Regions from separate parts of the Psychrobacter sp. SHUES1 genome, predicted to be linked through region 3. Evidence: riboswitches for the same ligand, from Rfam matches in the RefSeq annotation. Region 3 holds a riboswitch; each other region holds the start of a gene.
The links. A riboswitch is a leader RNA that binds a small molecule or an ion and turns the genes downstream of it on or off. The one in region 3 is predicted to bind thiamine pyrophosphate.

Region 1 (5,420 bases), on a different contig from region 3:
TGCTCTATCCATTTTTATATCAACTTGGCTGGCTACAACCTTGGCTAAACGCTCAGCAATACGGCATATATACCGGTTCAACCATTCATGAAGTGGCACAAGTAGTGGTCGCTGGTAACGCCGTCAGCACCGAGGTTGGCAATACCGCGGTCGTCACAAAAATGATACGAGTGATGATGCTCGCGCCTTTCTTATTGATTTTATCGTTTGCCTTAACCAAAACCAGTAGTGATAATGGCGAAAAGCCGTCTTTCATAAATCGTGTGCAACAAGTGAAAGTCCCTTGGTTTGCCTTTATCTTTATTTTGGTGGTGGTATTGCATACGTGGGTACCGATGACGGCAAGCTTTGAGCAGAGCATGGTCATGCTTGATGATGTCTTATTGACGATGGCAATGTTTGCCCTTGGTTTGACCACCCATATGAGTGCCATTAAACAAGCTGGCGTCAAACCATTGATACTCGGTGCCATTATGTTTACTTGGTTAATCGTTGGTGGCGGCTTGATCAATATTGGCATCGCTTCACTGTAAAAAAGCTATTTACGCACCAATAAAACTAAAAATGCCGACGATTATCACTATAATCGTCGGCATTGTTGTTCTAAGACTTTACTATTTATTTATCAAAAGCAATAAACATAAATAATAGGTGAAAAAAAACGAACCCTAAGGCTCGTTTTTTTATTCATCTAGCTCTAATTGTCTATAAAGACAAATTAGATAGCAACGATGTTATGTGCTTGTGGGCCTTTTTGGCCTTGAGTTACAGTGAACTCAACTTCTTGGCCTTCAGCCAAAGTTTTGAAACCTGAACCAGTGATTTCGCTGTAATGAGCAAAAACGTCTGCGCCATTTTCTGGAGCGATGAAACCAAAGCCTTTAGCTTCGTTGAACCACTTAACTGTACCTTTTTGAACGTCTGACATAGTCATAACCCTGATATTTAATTTATTTTTGGCCTAATTGGCCGATAACGCTTGCAAATAGCTACTGAACGATAAATATTAAAACGAAGGATTATAACTAATACTACGAGGTAATGATTTGGTGCAGAACTGCTCTTAAGCTTGGAGGTATTATAGGTGCCCTAGCGCAGTATCGCAAGCCTTATCTTATCTTTAGTGTAACAAAGCGCAATTATTGGCTATTTTTTGCACTTATTTGCTTTATTTTTAGACAATTAACAAAAATTTTAAGCATTTAACCGCTAAGTCTAGGCATTCGGCAAACGGAATAAATATATGGCGACGCCAGTGCAAATCGCTGCTACTAGCCACGCCATCCACACCATATCCGCTGGCAGACGATAAAATAACATTGATATCGATAGTGTCATCATAATCGTTGCTAACCACTTCGCATATAGCGGTACGGCACGGCGCTCTTCCCAATCGCGAACAAACTTACCAAAATACTTGTGATTAATGAGCCAAAAATGAAAACGTCGTGAGCTACGTGCCCAGCAACCTGCCGCTAGTAAAATAAAAGGGGCGGTCGGCATCACTGGCAACAATGCCCCAACAATCCCCAAGACAAAAAATATCCAACCAAATATCAAAAATGCCCAACGCACCGCTGGGCTATTGTGTTGATTGGTCTTTGGGCGGTAGTAGAAGTGCTTTTTTTGGCTCATAAAGGATGTCGTTGGATAGTGGATATCGTTGGATAGTGTCAGATAATCAGGTTTTGGCCGGCAAATTTATGACAAAGACGGCGGCTTATAGAACTCACTAAGGATGCCGTATGAGGAGATATGCTACAAGACTATTTTTATGAGGGTTTTGCTATCAATCGGTATGTTTGGTTAGTGATTGGGTAAGTACCAATTACAGATAGTGCGCTCTTCTATTAACACGTCGATTGAAAGCGCCTATAAGATTGAAAGCGCTTATAAAAAGCCGTCACAAATGAGAACTGTTATAAAGGACGGTTAACGAGCGTCAGTCATCACCTTTCATTGTCATTCCTGATACGCTTGCATCACCGCTTACAAGTCGTCTATGATAATGCAGTAGCTATCGATAATAGTCATTAGCAGTACGGATTCATGAGCAGTACTGATCAAAAATAATGCAGCACCACTCAATCTTGTCGGGGTGCTTTGCTTTTAACCTTGTAACGATTGTTAAAACCATCGCTGAGAGACACCCGTGAACCTGAAGCAGTTAGCACTGACGTAGGAAACAAGCATGACAGACCCTAAGCAGTCTATGAATAAGAGAAACCTCTACCTGACGCGCTGATCTGATAGCGCCTTACATGTTGAGATTTTGCCTTTCTTGTTTTACCTTTTTTGTTTTATTTAAACAGCATCAGTCTGATTGTTTTCTATCATTAAAAAGGAAACAACCATGCAGTCAACCACCAAACTGACCCTCACCCTCGAATGGTTTTTGAACCCTGATCACCTGCCCTTTATCGCGGGTGTGACCACAGGCGCGTATGAGCAAGCAGGGCTAGATATCACCATCATTGAGCCTGATGACCACTATGATGGCTTTGCTGAATTGCAAAATCAAAGCATCGATCTGCATGTGAATGAGCCAATTCATCTGTTTGAGCATTACGCGCCTAATCTGCGTGCGCTTGGCTGTTTTTTTGAGACCGATGGCGGCATATTGATGCAGCAATCCAGCATGGATAAGCTCAAGAACAATCAACCGATTCGCGTTTGTACCCCAGCGGCTGAAGAAAAAACCAATCGCATTGGCTTTGAGATATTAGCCCGCTATGCCAAGAAAAACGGCTTTAGTATCAGCCGTGATAATGTGACCTTTGTACAAAAAGACTTCTACCATATAAAAAACCTGCAAGAAGACCTAAGTCTCGATGGTGCATGGCTGTGCTTTTATAACTTTGAAGGGGTTAAGGCGACTCATGAAGGTTTAGACTTTACGTTTATCGATCAGCATCTGTCCCCTTATCCGAATTTTTCGGCGTTAGAAATCCTCACGACTGATGAGACTTATAGCGCGAAAAAAGACGCGATAGATACCTTTATCCAAGTGACCAATCAAATGACAGAACACTGTAAAAGTGAGCCTAAGTCTGCGCGCCGCATGTATTATGACTATAGTCAAACCGACGCAGATGCCTTGATGGATGCGATTATCGATAATACGCTAGGTAGATTGATCACGCCAATCACGCCTGATGCCAGTAAGTGGCAAGAACTGCGCGAGATGCTAGCTGAAATCGATATTGTGACGTTGACGGATGAGCAGTATCAATCGCTGTGGGCGCTGTAGGCATTTTATAAGTTAAGATATTTTGAATAATAAAAAACCGCCATAGAGTTTACTATGGCGGTTTTTTATTGGTTTTAAATAAGAGCGAAATTAAACTAATATAAGCAGCTGATGTATATCTCTATCAGACTTTGGCGAGTGAGCTTGAGCGTGATTGGCGCAGTATCGTCAATAGCAAGATTGCTTAGAGGCGAGCGTTGTCCGACGGTGAGTAACAGCCTTGATAATCTCTAAATAAAACTATTTAGTAAATTCATAGGAAAGTTAAGCTTAAGTTCTATTTTGCTTGAAACACGAAAATAAATTTAAGCGCAACTTCCTCATGCCAGAAATAAATCGAACGTACTGTTAAATTATTAACCTTTTCTAATAAACTTACAGAATCTATATTTTTTAAAAATGTATTTGAGTCTTATCAGTATTATGATAAATCATCTGTTTCTGTTGCGTAACTCTGGACAACAGTTTATGTATATGCTTTGGGGTTATCAATATTTTAGCTTCGTCTACAAAAGTTTTTTCTAAAAGCTTTAGTTTAAAACATTGATTTGTATAATCCAATGCATCTAAAAAAGAGGAGTTTGATGTAAGGTGACCTTTACCACCCCTAGTAATTAAACAGTATTTAAACCTTAAATTAAAAAAGTCTTCTCTCTTATATCCTAGTATGTTTACCCAAAACAAACAAAGTTTTGAAAGGGTGTCATAGCACTTTAATCTAATATTTACTCTAGATTTCTTATCACTAGGCCATTGTTCTTTAAATTCAATTAGGTATAGCGTGCTATTAGACTCATCAAATAAAATTGTATCCGTTGAACAACTATGAGTTACTTCTAGCTTATCAGCTGTAAGAGCAGGAATATTATCAACATGAAGAGCTTTGAAATTAATATCTAAAAAATATCTGTCATTAGATACATTGTATGAAATTTCCTGTATTGATGCTAAAGATTCAGAATAATGTTCATTTAGTCCATCTATTAATTTCTGTTCATTAGAAATTTGAGACATCCTCTTGCTCCTCCATTAAAGAATATAATGGTTCTGATAATGCCTCAATAATTGGATTTATATTACCATTAGTATCGTTAATAATACTTTTATCTTCTTCTTTAGATGTAAAATAAAACTTAGTACCTTTAAGTTTTTCTTTATCACTATATATTTTTAATGCCTCTAACATATAAGGGCTATGAGTATTAATAAGTATATTAGTACCTTGGTTTGCTAAGCTAACTATTGCTTGTGCATACAGTTTTTGCCACTTAGGATGCAAATTAGTTTCAGGTTCATCAATAATTAATATTGAATCCTTATTTATGAATCTTCCCTTGTATAATAAATCAACAATTGCAATTGATTTCATTCCTGATGAAACATTATTTGCTGTATAGCTTTTCTTTTCCTGAAAAAGTTCAAAACTACGACTTTCAGTATTAAAGTCCATAAATCCCTTATAGAAACCACTCGAATCCCAATTACAGTTTGAACCAATTTCATCTGTAATATTTTTACTGCCATCTATTTTTGAACATAGGTCGATAACATGATACGGCAAGTTCAATTCAAAATTATTTCTACGCCTAACAGTATTGATTGTTGAAATCCTATGGATAATCTGTGATATTTGAAACACATATGGACCATCGATTAGTGTTGAATCTTTTATTGGTAAATTATTTGATGTACTGTATTTCAGAACTTTTTTATTATTAAAATCTAATGAAAAAACTTCCTCTCCTTCATCATAAAATGATAAGCTCGCTTTTTTAACACCTTCTTTCTTATACAACAGGTCGTTTGAGAACTCACTCTTTAATGCTTGAAATATAAAATCTTGAATAGGCTCTTTTTCCAAATTTTGGTATTGATCATTTAATAAATCTTTTATTTTTGATATTTTATCAAAATCATCTTTATATTCCTCTTTAAATTCTTTATTTTCATCCTCTTTAATTAAAAATAATATGTTGTCAATAAGAGATGAAATTAGATCTACATCTATACTATTTACATCAGCAGTCCGTCTTAAATGTAAAACTGTAATTTGTAATTTCTCAATTAATTCAATTAGTGAGTCTTCGACTGGAAAATCTATTTGGGAAATTCTTCTAACGTACAGAGATAGTGCATCATAAATACTACGAAACTTATCATATTTTTTGAG
Region 2 (5,420 bases), on a different contig from region 3:
CTGTGCATATGATTGAGACCATTAATAAGATAAATCGTGTCTCTCGTCAGTTGCTACAAGAAATGGGACGCGAGCCGACGCCTGAAGAGTTGGGCGAACGTTTAGAGATGGATGAAGTCAAAGTCCGTAAAGTGCTAAAAATTGCCAAAGAACCGATCTCGATGGAGACGCCTATCGGTGATGATGAAGATTCACACCTAGGTGATTTCATCGAAGATGGTACGATTTCAAGCCCAGTTGACGATGCGACGGCGGCTGGTCTACAAGAAGCCACGCGTGATGTCTTGAGCAATCTGACTGAGCGTGAAGCACGCGTCCTTAAAATGCGCTTTGGTATCGATATGCCAACCGATCATACGTTAGAGGAAGTCGGTAAGCAGTTTGATGTCACGCGTGAGCGTATCCGTCAGATTGAGGCAAAAGCGCTACGTAAATTGCGTCATCCTTCACGTTCTGAGCATCTGCGCTCGTTCTTAGAAAATGACTGATTTATCTAGACATACTTCATTGTCTAAAAATTTCTCAAAATTACATCAAAAAAGCTGAGCATGTCTCAGCTTTTTTGTGCCCGTTATTCGATGGCGGTTATTTAATTGCTATTAACTTATCTAATCAAAATATCCTAAAAACGCTGCGTTATTGCTGCTATCAATTTTTTATAGCCTCTGTCTGCGCAGGCACAGCAAGCAAGAAAAATTGCTATCAGCAGCAGTGCGCGATGTATCTATATTACTTTTCACTCACTATATCTATTAAATGTTAAGCCGCTATAGCATTACATAAGCAATTGACTCATAAAAATATTGCCTTCATCTAAAATAGCGAGTATAACTACCTACCGTTCGGTAGTTAAACAATCAACAGCTAATAGTGCACTTTTATGAATAAGCAAACCCATGTAAAACACATCAGTATCAAAACCATCATCTCTCTTGCCATTATTGTGGCGCTTGGCCCTGCAGCGATTGATATGTATTTGGCCTCAATGCCAAATATGGCAACAGACCTCAATACTTCCTACGCCACCACACAAATCACTTTGACCGTCTTTCTTATCTTTATGGGCTTAGGGCAACTGGTCTTTGGTCCCGTATCTGATGCCATAGGACGAATCGCACCATTATTTGCAGGCTTACTTGCATATATTGGCGCTTCCGTGTGGGCGATGTGGTCACAAAGTATTGAAAGCCTAATCTTCGCCCGCATTTTGCAAGGTCTTGGCGCCTCGATGGCTATCGTGGTGGTGATGAGCATGGTACGTGACTTAGTCGATGGACCGAAAGCGGCACAGATTTATGCTGTACTAAATACCATTGTGGCATTAGGTCCAATCGTCGCACCAGCAATCGGTGGTATCGTCGGTACGCATTATGGTTGGCGTGGCGTCATGTTTATTTTGGCGGCGTTAGGTATGATTGTGCTGATTAATACGCTGTTGAATATCAAAGAAACTTTGCCAAAAGACAAACGCATTCAATTAAATATGCAAAATATTACAGGCATTTATGTCGGCATATTAAAAAATAAGACCTTTGTCTTTAATCTGTTTGCACTATCTGCGGTGTATTTCTTTTTGTTTGCCTACATCGGTGGTTCTGCTTATGTCTATCAAACCGACTACGGTCTTAGCCTAGAGCAATTTGGTTTTGTCTTTGGCTTGACCAGCATCAGTCTAATTTTAGGTGCTTCTTCTACCGCTTATTTGGTCAAAAAAATATCAGCGTCACATTTGGCTTTAATCGGTGCCGGTGTCATGATGCTCGGTAGTGCCGTCTGCATCGTCGCTTATCTACTATCAATGGGTTTGGGCGGTATTGTAACTGGTATTGCGTTAGGATTATTTGGCCTTGGCGTATTGGAGGCGACGTTGATGGCAATTGCAATGGACTCGCAGCGCAGCGCTTTGGGCTCAAGCGCGGCTTTATTGGGCGCCATTCCTATGTTACTCTCATCTACTGCCACGCCCATCGCGGGGCAATTGGTCGAAATAAACACCTTATATTGGTTAATCTTGCTAGGTGTTATGGGACCCGTTATTTTAACTTTGGTTTATTTTAGTTCTAGAAGTTTAAAACCTGATAGCACTGTCGCCACAACATCATTAGAGGAGGCCTATGCAAAGTCATAAACCACGCTCAAGCGCTAAGCAACGTATTATTGATGCCGCGTTTGAGCCTTTTTTTATGCACGGCTATGAGGGCGCATCACTCAGTGATATTGCCAAGGCTGTGGGCATCCGCAAAGCCTCTCTCTATACGCATTTTGCCAGTAAAGAAGCGATATACTTAGAATTACTACAAGATGCGCTTGAGTCAGAATGTGCATTTGTTAAATCATGTTTTGCGACGACTAATGAGTTTACTGCTCCCGGTGAAGCGTATTGCCACGCCTTTGAAGCACGTTATGAAAGCGCAATTACCTTACGGTTTTTAATTCGCATGGCCTATGCCGCACCTGTGCATCTGACCAATACCAGCGCGGCGACTTTTAACGTTTATATTGAGGTGCTGACTGAGCAAATACAGCTGGCTCTGAAGCCTTATGAACTCAACTCTGCGCAACTAGCGCTATATACCGACGCTTATCTAGGCATTATCGATAGCTTAAGTGTGGAGTTGCTGTATGCAGAAGGCTTATATGAGCGCCGTTTTAAAGCCATGCTGATGCTGTATCATACAGCTATTGCACAGCTTACTAAAAAGTAACTTTTTAAATGTAGAACAATTTTATTGATGGTTATTTGAGCATCACTTGCTAATGATGGCTGAGTTCGCCTATCATAGGGACGCTTGGTTGTTTTATAACCATAAAGACCAACATTTAAATCATAAAAACCTTGTCGGGGTGCTTTGATTTTTGATGATTTAATTACCATCAAAATCATGGCTGAGAGTTACCCGCGAACCTGATGCAGTTAGCACTGACGTAGGAAACAAGCGTGTCGATATATAAGTCATAATTACTTTATATTTTGCCAATCTAGTTACTTTAGACTGGCAAATTTACTGTGCCTTATCACTTCTCGTTTCTTATATTTAGCTTACTGCACTTTATAACAGTAAGTAAAAACTATGGATTATCAAACCCTACGCCACCATTGCCCTACATGGAACGATTACACTCAGCATGATTTCGTCAAACAACTGACAGCTGGCACACTCGCCCCTGATAGCTTTCGCCACTACCTCATTCAAGACTATTTATACTTAATTCACTATACCCGCGTGATGGCGCTCAGTATTTATAAAAGCGATAACTTAGCACAAATGCGCGTCGGTCAAGCGGGTGTCAATGCCATGCTCGACATGGAAATTGGTATGTATTTGGATTTCTGTCATCAGTGGAATATCCCACTTGAACAAGTAGAAAACGCTCCTGAGTCTGCCGTCACCATCGCCTATAGTCGCTATATATTAGACGCGGCAATGTCAGGCTCACTGGCCGAACTGTATGCTGCAATTGCACCTTGCCTGATGGGCTATGGAGAAATTGGCAAGTCTATAAAAGAACAAGGATTTATCGCTGATAATCCGTATCAGCCATGGATTGAGGTGTTTTCAAGCGATGACTTTCAAATAATTACCGCGCAAAACGAAGCACAAATTAATACGCTACTAGCCGATGCCAGCCCTGCTCAAGCAAACAAGTTCCAACGCTTATTTAACACCGCCGCGCGTATGGAAGTGAATTTTTGGCAGCAGGCGTTAGATTTGTCTTAACTTATACTCAATCTAGCTTGGTTCTAAAAAAGCCCTCTAGAATCAAAAATAATGATCAATAATAACGATCCACAAGGAGAAACATCATGGCAGCATTCGATGAACACGCAAGCGCGTATGACAGTTGGTTTTTTGACAATCAAAACCTACTGACCAGCGAGCTAAAGCTGGTTGCTCATTTCTTGGATAAAGACAGCGAGATATTGTCTATTGGCTGCGGTAGTGGACTGTTTGAGTCCTTGCTAGCAAAGGATTATGACATTCATATCAAACATGGTATCGAGCCGTCAAAAGACATGGCAGCAGTCGCAGAAAAGCGCGGTATGCAAGTCGATATCAGCCCAGCCGAAACCTGCGAGATTGAACCTAATAAGTTCGATATTATTATGTTTAACGGCAGTGTCAGCTACATCAGCGATTTGGATGTCTGTATCAAAAAAGCCTTTGACGCTCTAAAAACGGGCGGCAAACTTATTCTGATTGATGTACCAAAAGAAAGTGGCTTTGCCAGCTTATATAACCTTGCCAGCGCGGTAGATACGTGGAAGCATCCACTACTTGCCCACATCTCGCCTGCTGACCCTTATCCTATCGAGCTAGTGAAGTCAGCTAACTGGCGTACCTCTGATGAAAAAATAGCCTTAATGCAAGCCAATGGTTTCGTGGATTTTGAATATGCGCAGACTTTATTGACCCATCCTATGTATGCCAATGACAAAGTCCAAGAGGTCATCGAAGGCTATGATCGCGGCGACTACGTGGCAATTTGTGGTTATAAAAAATAACGGTTTTAATGTGCGTTATCGCTGGGTGACACTTGAATAATACGCCGAACGCCCTTATAAATGGTGCATAAAGTGCTTATCATATTTCAATAAAAAATAAGGACCACATCATGACTGATGATCCAAAAGACACCACTACTCCAAACACTGACAACTCGAGCACCGAAAGTCAAGGCAGTAATGCTAGTCCAACGTCGAAAAGAGAGGTCAAAGTGACAGAATTGGTCGCTAATGACGGTATCTTAAAAGGCAAAAAAACTGACGTGCAAAACCCTGAGCTGTGGGATTTCCCAATGAACTATCCAATGAGCATCATCGGTCATGAAGGTGAGCACGAAAGCTTGCTTAATGAAGTGAAGCTTATCTTGGGTAGCCAATTCCCTGAGTTTGATTTGGCCTCTATGGAAGTCAAACCCTCAAAAACTGGACGCTTCCATTCGGTACGTGCCAATTTATACTTAACCACCGTTGAGCAAGTGAACACGCTTTATGCGGCGCTTGATAATGCAAAAACCGTACGTATGGTGGTTTAAAGTCAGTTTTGTTAATTTTATAAAATCCAGCCCGTTTTTCATCCGAATCGTCACTCATATGGGTGGCGATTTTTTATTGTCTGCGGTACAATCTCCACCCGAAATATAACTGCTATTTAGACAATTTGCCCTTATAAATTTAGCCAACAATAAAAAGTAAATTCGCGCCATTTTTTACAAAACTTTTATTATTTTTCTTATCGGCGTCTAACCCTTATCCCATCGTCCTTTGCCAAAATTTGGACACGCTTTACCCTCGCATCAACATAGTTTGCCCTTAAAATCAATATAGCATTTTCAAAATTTTCCCGCTATATTGTGTCCATCTACTAACAAATACGCTATATGTAGTGCTCAGTGATTTAAACCGTCACTATGAGCCA
Region 3 (5,420 bases):
ATTTGTTGGCGTAAGTCATGGTTAATCAACAAGGTTTTTTTCGGCAGCTGCACGCTAATGGTAATGTCGACCCGATGCTGCAACCAAGTGACTTTTATATCAATATAAATGGTCTCGGTGGTCATCCTAATGACGTTCACCAGCATTTTTTCAATCACGCTTTGTAAGGTTAACGCGGTAATCACCATGTCATACATGACGTCTTCTTTTGGCAATTGCCAGTTTACTACCAATTTATCTGCCAAGCGAATGGATTCAATGGCCAAGTAATGCTCACACAGGGCAATCTCTTCTTCAAAGCTGATCTCACGCGCGCCATTAAAACTGGCACGAAAGAGCGCTGAGACGTGCTGCAATAAAACAGCGGCGCGCTGCGGGTCAGACTCAATCAGCGACATCAAAGTATTGATGGTATTAAAAAAGAAATGCGGCGCTAGGCGAGCTTTTAACACATCATTTTGGGCGCTCAATTTTTGCTCAAATGAGTGCTTTAGTGCATTTAGCTCACGATAACGCCGTAAAAAAAACAGCAAGGCGGCAATGGTAAATCCGGCGGCTATCACCGTATTAAATACAATGATTGAGATAAAGTCCGCCAAGTTATAGTTAAACCAGCCAGCGTTTATCATAATTAGCAAGGCCAACGCGACGGTCACCGCCGTGGCAGTGGTCAAAATGAGTAAAACATACATACTGACGGTTGTTACGCGTAAGCCTTTAAAAACTGGACGTAAATAATCGATGAGATAAAAAGATGGTATCAAGGCCAAGCTGGTTTGGATAAATCTTGCCATAAACTTGATGATAAACTGCGTTTCATTGACCACGCTATGACGGTCGACGATTGCCACAAATAGCGACCAAAAAAAGATTGCCAGCAGCCATTGCCAAGGCTTCATCATCTCCATGAGCTTGGGCATAAAAAACTCTAAGCGCTCCGCTAGTAAGGCAACCTCATCATTTGCTATACTTGAGTTCTTATTCTCTTGACTTGTCTTGAACTGATATGAACGCCAACTCTTCAAATAGTATTAATCCTAATTCAAATAAAAATTCATCTACTCCTGATTCTAGCATAGATGCCTCTATAACCAACACTCCTGCGCCGCAAAGCGCTACAGGTGGTCAAGGTCAGCAGATGTGGGGCGGGCGCTTTAGTGAAGCGACTGATAGCTTCGTTGCCGCCTTTACCGCTTCTGTCGGCTTTGACCAACGCTTTGCTCGTCACGATATCCACGGCTCAATTGCCCATGCAACCATGCTGAAAGAATGCGGCATTTTAAGTGCTGATGAGGTTGCAACTATTATCGATGGTTTACAGCAAGTGCTGCGCGAGATTGAAGCCGGCGAGTTTAACTGGTCGATTGCGCTTGAAGACGTGCACATGAACGTCGAATCGCGCTTGACGGATATCGTCGGTGCGGTTGGCAAAAAACTGCATACTGGCCGTAGCCGTAACGATCAGGTTGCGACCGATATTCGTCTATGGTTGCGTGAAGAAACCGACAATATCATCGCGCTACTGGTACGTTTGCAAAGCGGTTTACTAGATTTAGCTGAGCAGCATACCGATACCATCATGCCGGGCTTTACCCATCTGCAAACCGCGCAGCCAGTCAGCTTTGGTCATCATGTAATGGCATGGTTTGAGATGCTCTACCGCGATACCGAGCGTCTGGTCGATGCCCGTCGCCGTATCAATCAGATGCCGCTTGGTAGCGCTGCCCTTGCTGGCACGACCTTTCCAATCGATCGTACCATCACTGCTAAATTGCTAGGTTTTGACGGTATTTGCCAAAACTCTTTAGACGCGGTTTCAGACCGTGATTTTGCCATTGAGTTTACCTCGGCAGCTTCTATTTTGATGATGCATATGTCGCGTATGAGCGAAGAGATTATCCTATGGATGTCAGCGCAATTTAACTTTGTGCAAATCCCTGATCGCTTTTGTACTGGCTCATCTATCATGCCGCAAAAGAAAAATCCTGACGTGCCAGAGTTGGTTCGCGGTAAAGCAGCACGGGTTTTTGGTCAATTGATGACATTATTAAGCCTGATGAAAAGCCAGCCACTTGCCTATAATAAAGACAACCAAGAAGACAAAGAGCCGCTATTTGATTGCGTCGATACTTTGACGGGTTCGCTACTCGCCTTTGCCGATATGCTACCGAATATTACTCCGAATAAGGAAAACATGCGCGCTGCCACCATGAAAGGCTATGCAACTGCGACCGATTTGGCAGATTATTTGGTTCGCCGCGGCGTTGCTTTCCGTGATGCCCATGAAGTGGTCGGTCATGCCGTCGCTTTAGGTATTCGCGAGGGCGTTGATTTGAGCGATTTGTCATTGGCGCAGTTACAGCAGTTTAGCGACGCGATTGGCGATGATGTTTTCGACTATCTAACGCTAGAAGGCTCATTGGCCGCTCGTGACCACTTAGGTGGCACCGCGCCAAATCAAGTCAAACAGGCGGTGGTTAATGGACGTGCGCGCCTAAAATCGTTTGCTTGAAAGCCTTTTTTAAAGCTGAAGCTAGCAATAAAACTGTGCTTTAAAACCAGCGCTTTTCTCTAACACCCGCCATTGTGCGGGTGTTTTTTTGTCATGCCTGATTTTGCCAGCACTGGATATAGTCAAGGAATTTTAAAATCGCTACAAGGCGATCTACCGCAGATAGTACACTGAGTACATCTAGGGCGAGCAACACCGTAGCGGTTTAAAAGTACGCCGACTATAGATTTGATGTTACCTTCTCTACACCTGATACGCTTTGCTAAATCGTGCAAGCGCGTTATGATAGATTACCAATATTCGACACGATAATTTAATACCCCTAATTAATGAGGATTGCCTGATGACTGAGACTTTTAATCCACAAGCCAATACCGTATTTTGCCGCAAATATAAGCAGGAATTGCCAAAAATGCCGCATCCGCCATTTCCTAATAAAAAAGGTCAAGAGCTACAAGAAACCGTTTCTGACAAAGCTTGGAAAGAATGGCTTGAGCAGCAAACCATGCTGATTAACGAAAACCATCTCAGCATGATGGACCCTGAAGCCAAAAAGTTCTTAACTGAGCAACGCGAGAAGTTTTTGGACAATGAAGACTACGAGCGCGCGCAAGGTTGGACACCAGAAAAATAATACGCACGGTGATTTTATTAATTAAAAAGAATGTCATTAATTGAAAAGCTGTCATTGATTAAAAGACAGTGATTACATTAATAACAGCAAGATTGCCTCTCTACTAACAAACGGCAAATGACTAGGCATCATCCCTATAGTTTGTTAGTATGAGACTGATTTACAACACTGACAGACTCGGGGTGCGGTGTATGACAAGCTTAGTTTAAGCTATTTCATACATTCGCTGAGAGATCACCCGCCGAACCTGATGCGGTTAGTACCGACGCAGGGAAGTCTTAAGACTATGTTTTATATACAAAGGGCGCGCAGAAATGCCTTTTTATTATTGCTCATACTTTATATGCTAGCGTTTTTACGCGGCCATGAGGCAAACAATAAAAAGCGGCGCCTACCAATCATTTAACATGGCATTAGATTAATTTTCAATGAAAGTTGAATTTAATAATAGTGCACGTGTTTGATGATTGAATTTGTCTATCTTGCATCGTCTTGTCCCGCAGCTACTGGCGGTGTTGCTTTTATTCAAAAACCAACACGCTAGGACAGCATATGACTACTTCAGATTTACAAACAGCCCAAACCCCTTCGACCCCTGTTACTAAAACTGTCGAAAAAAAAGCCGACGCCCTCAAAACGCCTGCTCACCGTACCGCAAATGATGCACGTTTTGAAGAAGACGCCCGCGACTTACACCGCATCTTACCCGCTTCTAAAAAAGTCTATATCGGGGGCTCACGTCCTGACATTCAAGTACCGATGCGCGAGATCACCCTTGACCCTACCCCCATACAAGGGGCAAGCGAGTCCGAATGGGAACAAAATCCACCGTTTTACGTCTATGATACCTCAGGCGTTTATACCGATCCCAATGTCGAGATCGATTTGACCCGTGGTTTGCCCAAATTGCGTGAAGGCTGGATAGCTGAGCGCGGTGATACTGAGCAATTAAGCGGTTTATCTAGCTCATACGGACAAGCGCGCGCCCGCGATATCAGTACCGCTAATTTAAGATTTGCGCATATCGATAAACCACGTCGCGCCTTAGCAGGAAAGAACGTCACGCAAATGCATTACGCGCGTCGCGGTATTATCACGCCTGAAATGGAATATATCGCCATTCGTGAAACGCAAAAGCAGCACGAATCGACCGATATGCGCCAACATGACGGCGAAAGCTTTGGTGCCAACACGCCAAAAATCATCACCCCTGAATTTGTCCGTGATGAAGTTGCCGCTGGTCGCGCCATTATCCCCAACAACATCAATCACCCTGAATCTGAGCCGATGATTATCGGCCGTAACTTCTTGGTGAAAATTAATGCCAATATCGGCAATTCAGCGCTCGGCTCATCTATCGACGAAGAAGTATCAAAAATGACCTGGGCAACGCGCTGGGGCGCCGATACTATTATGGATTTATCGACGGGCAATCATATCCATGAAACCCGTGAATGGTTGATTCGTAACTCGCCAGTGCCTATTGGTACCGTACCGATTTATCAAGCGTTAGAGAAAGTCGATGGCGTTGCCGAAGATTTAACGTGGGAGATATTCCGCGATACGCTCATTGAGCAAGCCGAACAAGGCGTTGATTACTTTACCATTCACGCCGGCGTACTATTACGTTATGTACCGCTAACCGCCAATCGCTTGACGGGCATCGTCTCGCGTGGCGGCTCTATCATGGCGCAATGGTGCCTTGCCCATCATAAAGAGAGCTTTTTATATACCCATTTTGAAGACATCTGCGAGATTATGAAGCAGTATGATGTGGCATTTAGCTTAGGCGATGGCTTACGTCCGGGGTGTTTGCAAGATGCCAATGATGAAGCGCAATTTGGTGAGCTGCGAACCCTTGGCGAGCTGACGCAAATCGCATGGAAGCATGATATTCAGGTGATGATTGAAGGCCCCGGGCATGTTGCGATGAACCGTATTAAAGAAAATATGGACTTGCAGCTTGAGCTATGTAGCGACGCGCCTTTTTATACTTTAGGGCCATTAACCACTGATATTGCGCCTGGTTATGACCATATCACCAGTGCCATTGGCGCGGCAATGATTGGCTGGTTTGGCACAGCGATGCTCTGTTATGTGACGCCAAAGGAGCATCTCGGTTTGCCCAATAAAAAAGACGTCAAGGACGGTATCATCACTTATAAAATCGCCGCTCATGCTGCCGACCTTGCTAAAGGCCATCCGGGCGCACAAGCACGTGATAATGCCTTGTCCAAAGCGCGTTTTGAGTTCCGCTGGGATGATCAGTTTAAT

Region 1: linked by a shared signal. The riboswitch ahead of A7325_RS00260 (ABC transporter substrate-binding protein) and the one ahead of thiC (phosphomethylpyrimidine synthase ThiC) in region 3 are both predicted to bind thiamine pyrophosphate.
Region 2: linked by a shared signal. The riboswitch ahead of tenA (thiaminase II) and the one ahead of thiC (phosphomethylpyrimidine synthase ThiC) in region 3 are both predicted to bind thiamine pyrophosphate.

The regions. Positions count from the first base shown of each region.
Region 1 is NZ_LXWA01000008.1:42,105-47,524, forward strand. Features, by position in the region: gene A7325_RS00245 (YeiH family protein) at 1-533, shown strand, start outside; gene A7325_RS00250 (cold-shock protein) at 719-928, opposite strand; gene A7325_RS00255 (YbaN family protein) at 1,216-1,635, opposite strand; TPP riboswitch at 2,085-2,202, shown strand; gene A7325_RS00260 (ABC transporter substrate-binding protein) at 2,354-3,250, shown strand; gene A7325_RS00265 (hypothetical protein) at 3,644-4,264, opposite strand; gene A7325_RS00270 (AAA family ATPase) at 4,248-5,420, opposite strand, start outside.
Region 2 is NZ_LXWA01000086.1:10,433-15,852, forward strand. Features, by position in the region: gene rpoD (RNA polymerase sigma factor RpoD) at 1-488, shown strand, start outside; gene A7325_RS11140 (multidrug effflux MFS transporter) at 881-2,128, shown strand; gene A7325_RS14140 (TetR/AcrR family transcriptional regulator) at 2,115-2,705, shown strand; TPP riboswitch at 2,831-2,949, shown strand; gene tenA (thiaminase II) at 3,072-3,719, shown strand; gene A7325_RS11155 (class I SAM-dependent DNA methyltransferase) at 3,806-4,504, shown strand; gene A7325_RS11160 (YbeD family protein) at 4,726-5,037, shown strand.
Region 3 is NZ_LXWA01000075.1:49,093-54,512, forward strand. Features, by position in the region: gene A7325_RS10245 (sensor histidine kinase) at 1-920, opposite strand, end outside; gene argH (argininosuccinate lyase) at 1,139-2,512, shown strand; gene A7325_RS10255 (oxidative damage protection protein) at 2,856-3,146, shown strand; TPP riboswitch at 3,315-3,437, shown strand; gene thiC (phosphomethylpyrimidine synthase ThiC) at 3,699-5,420, shown strand, end outside.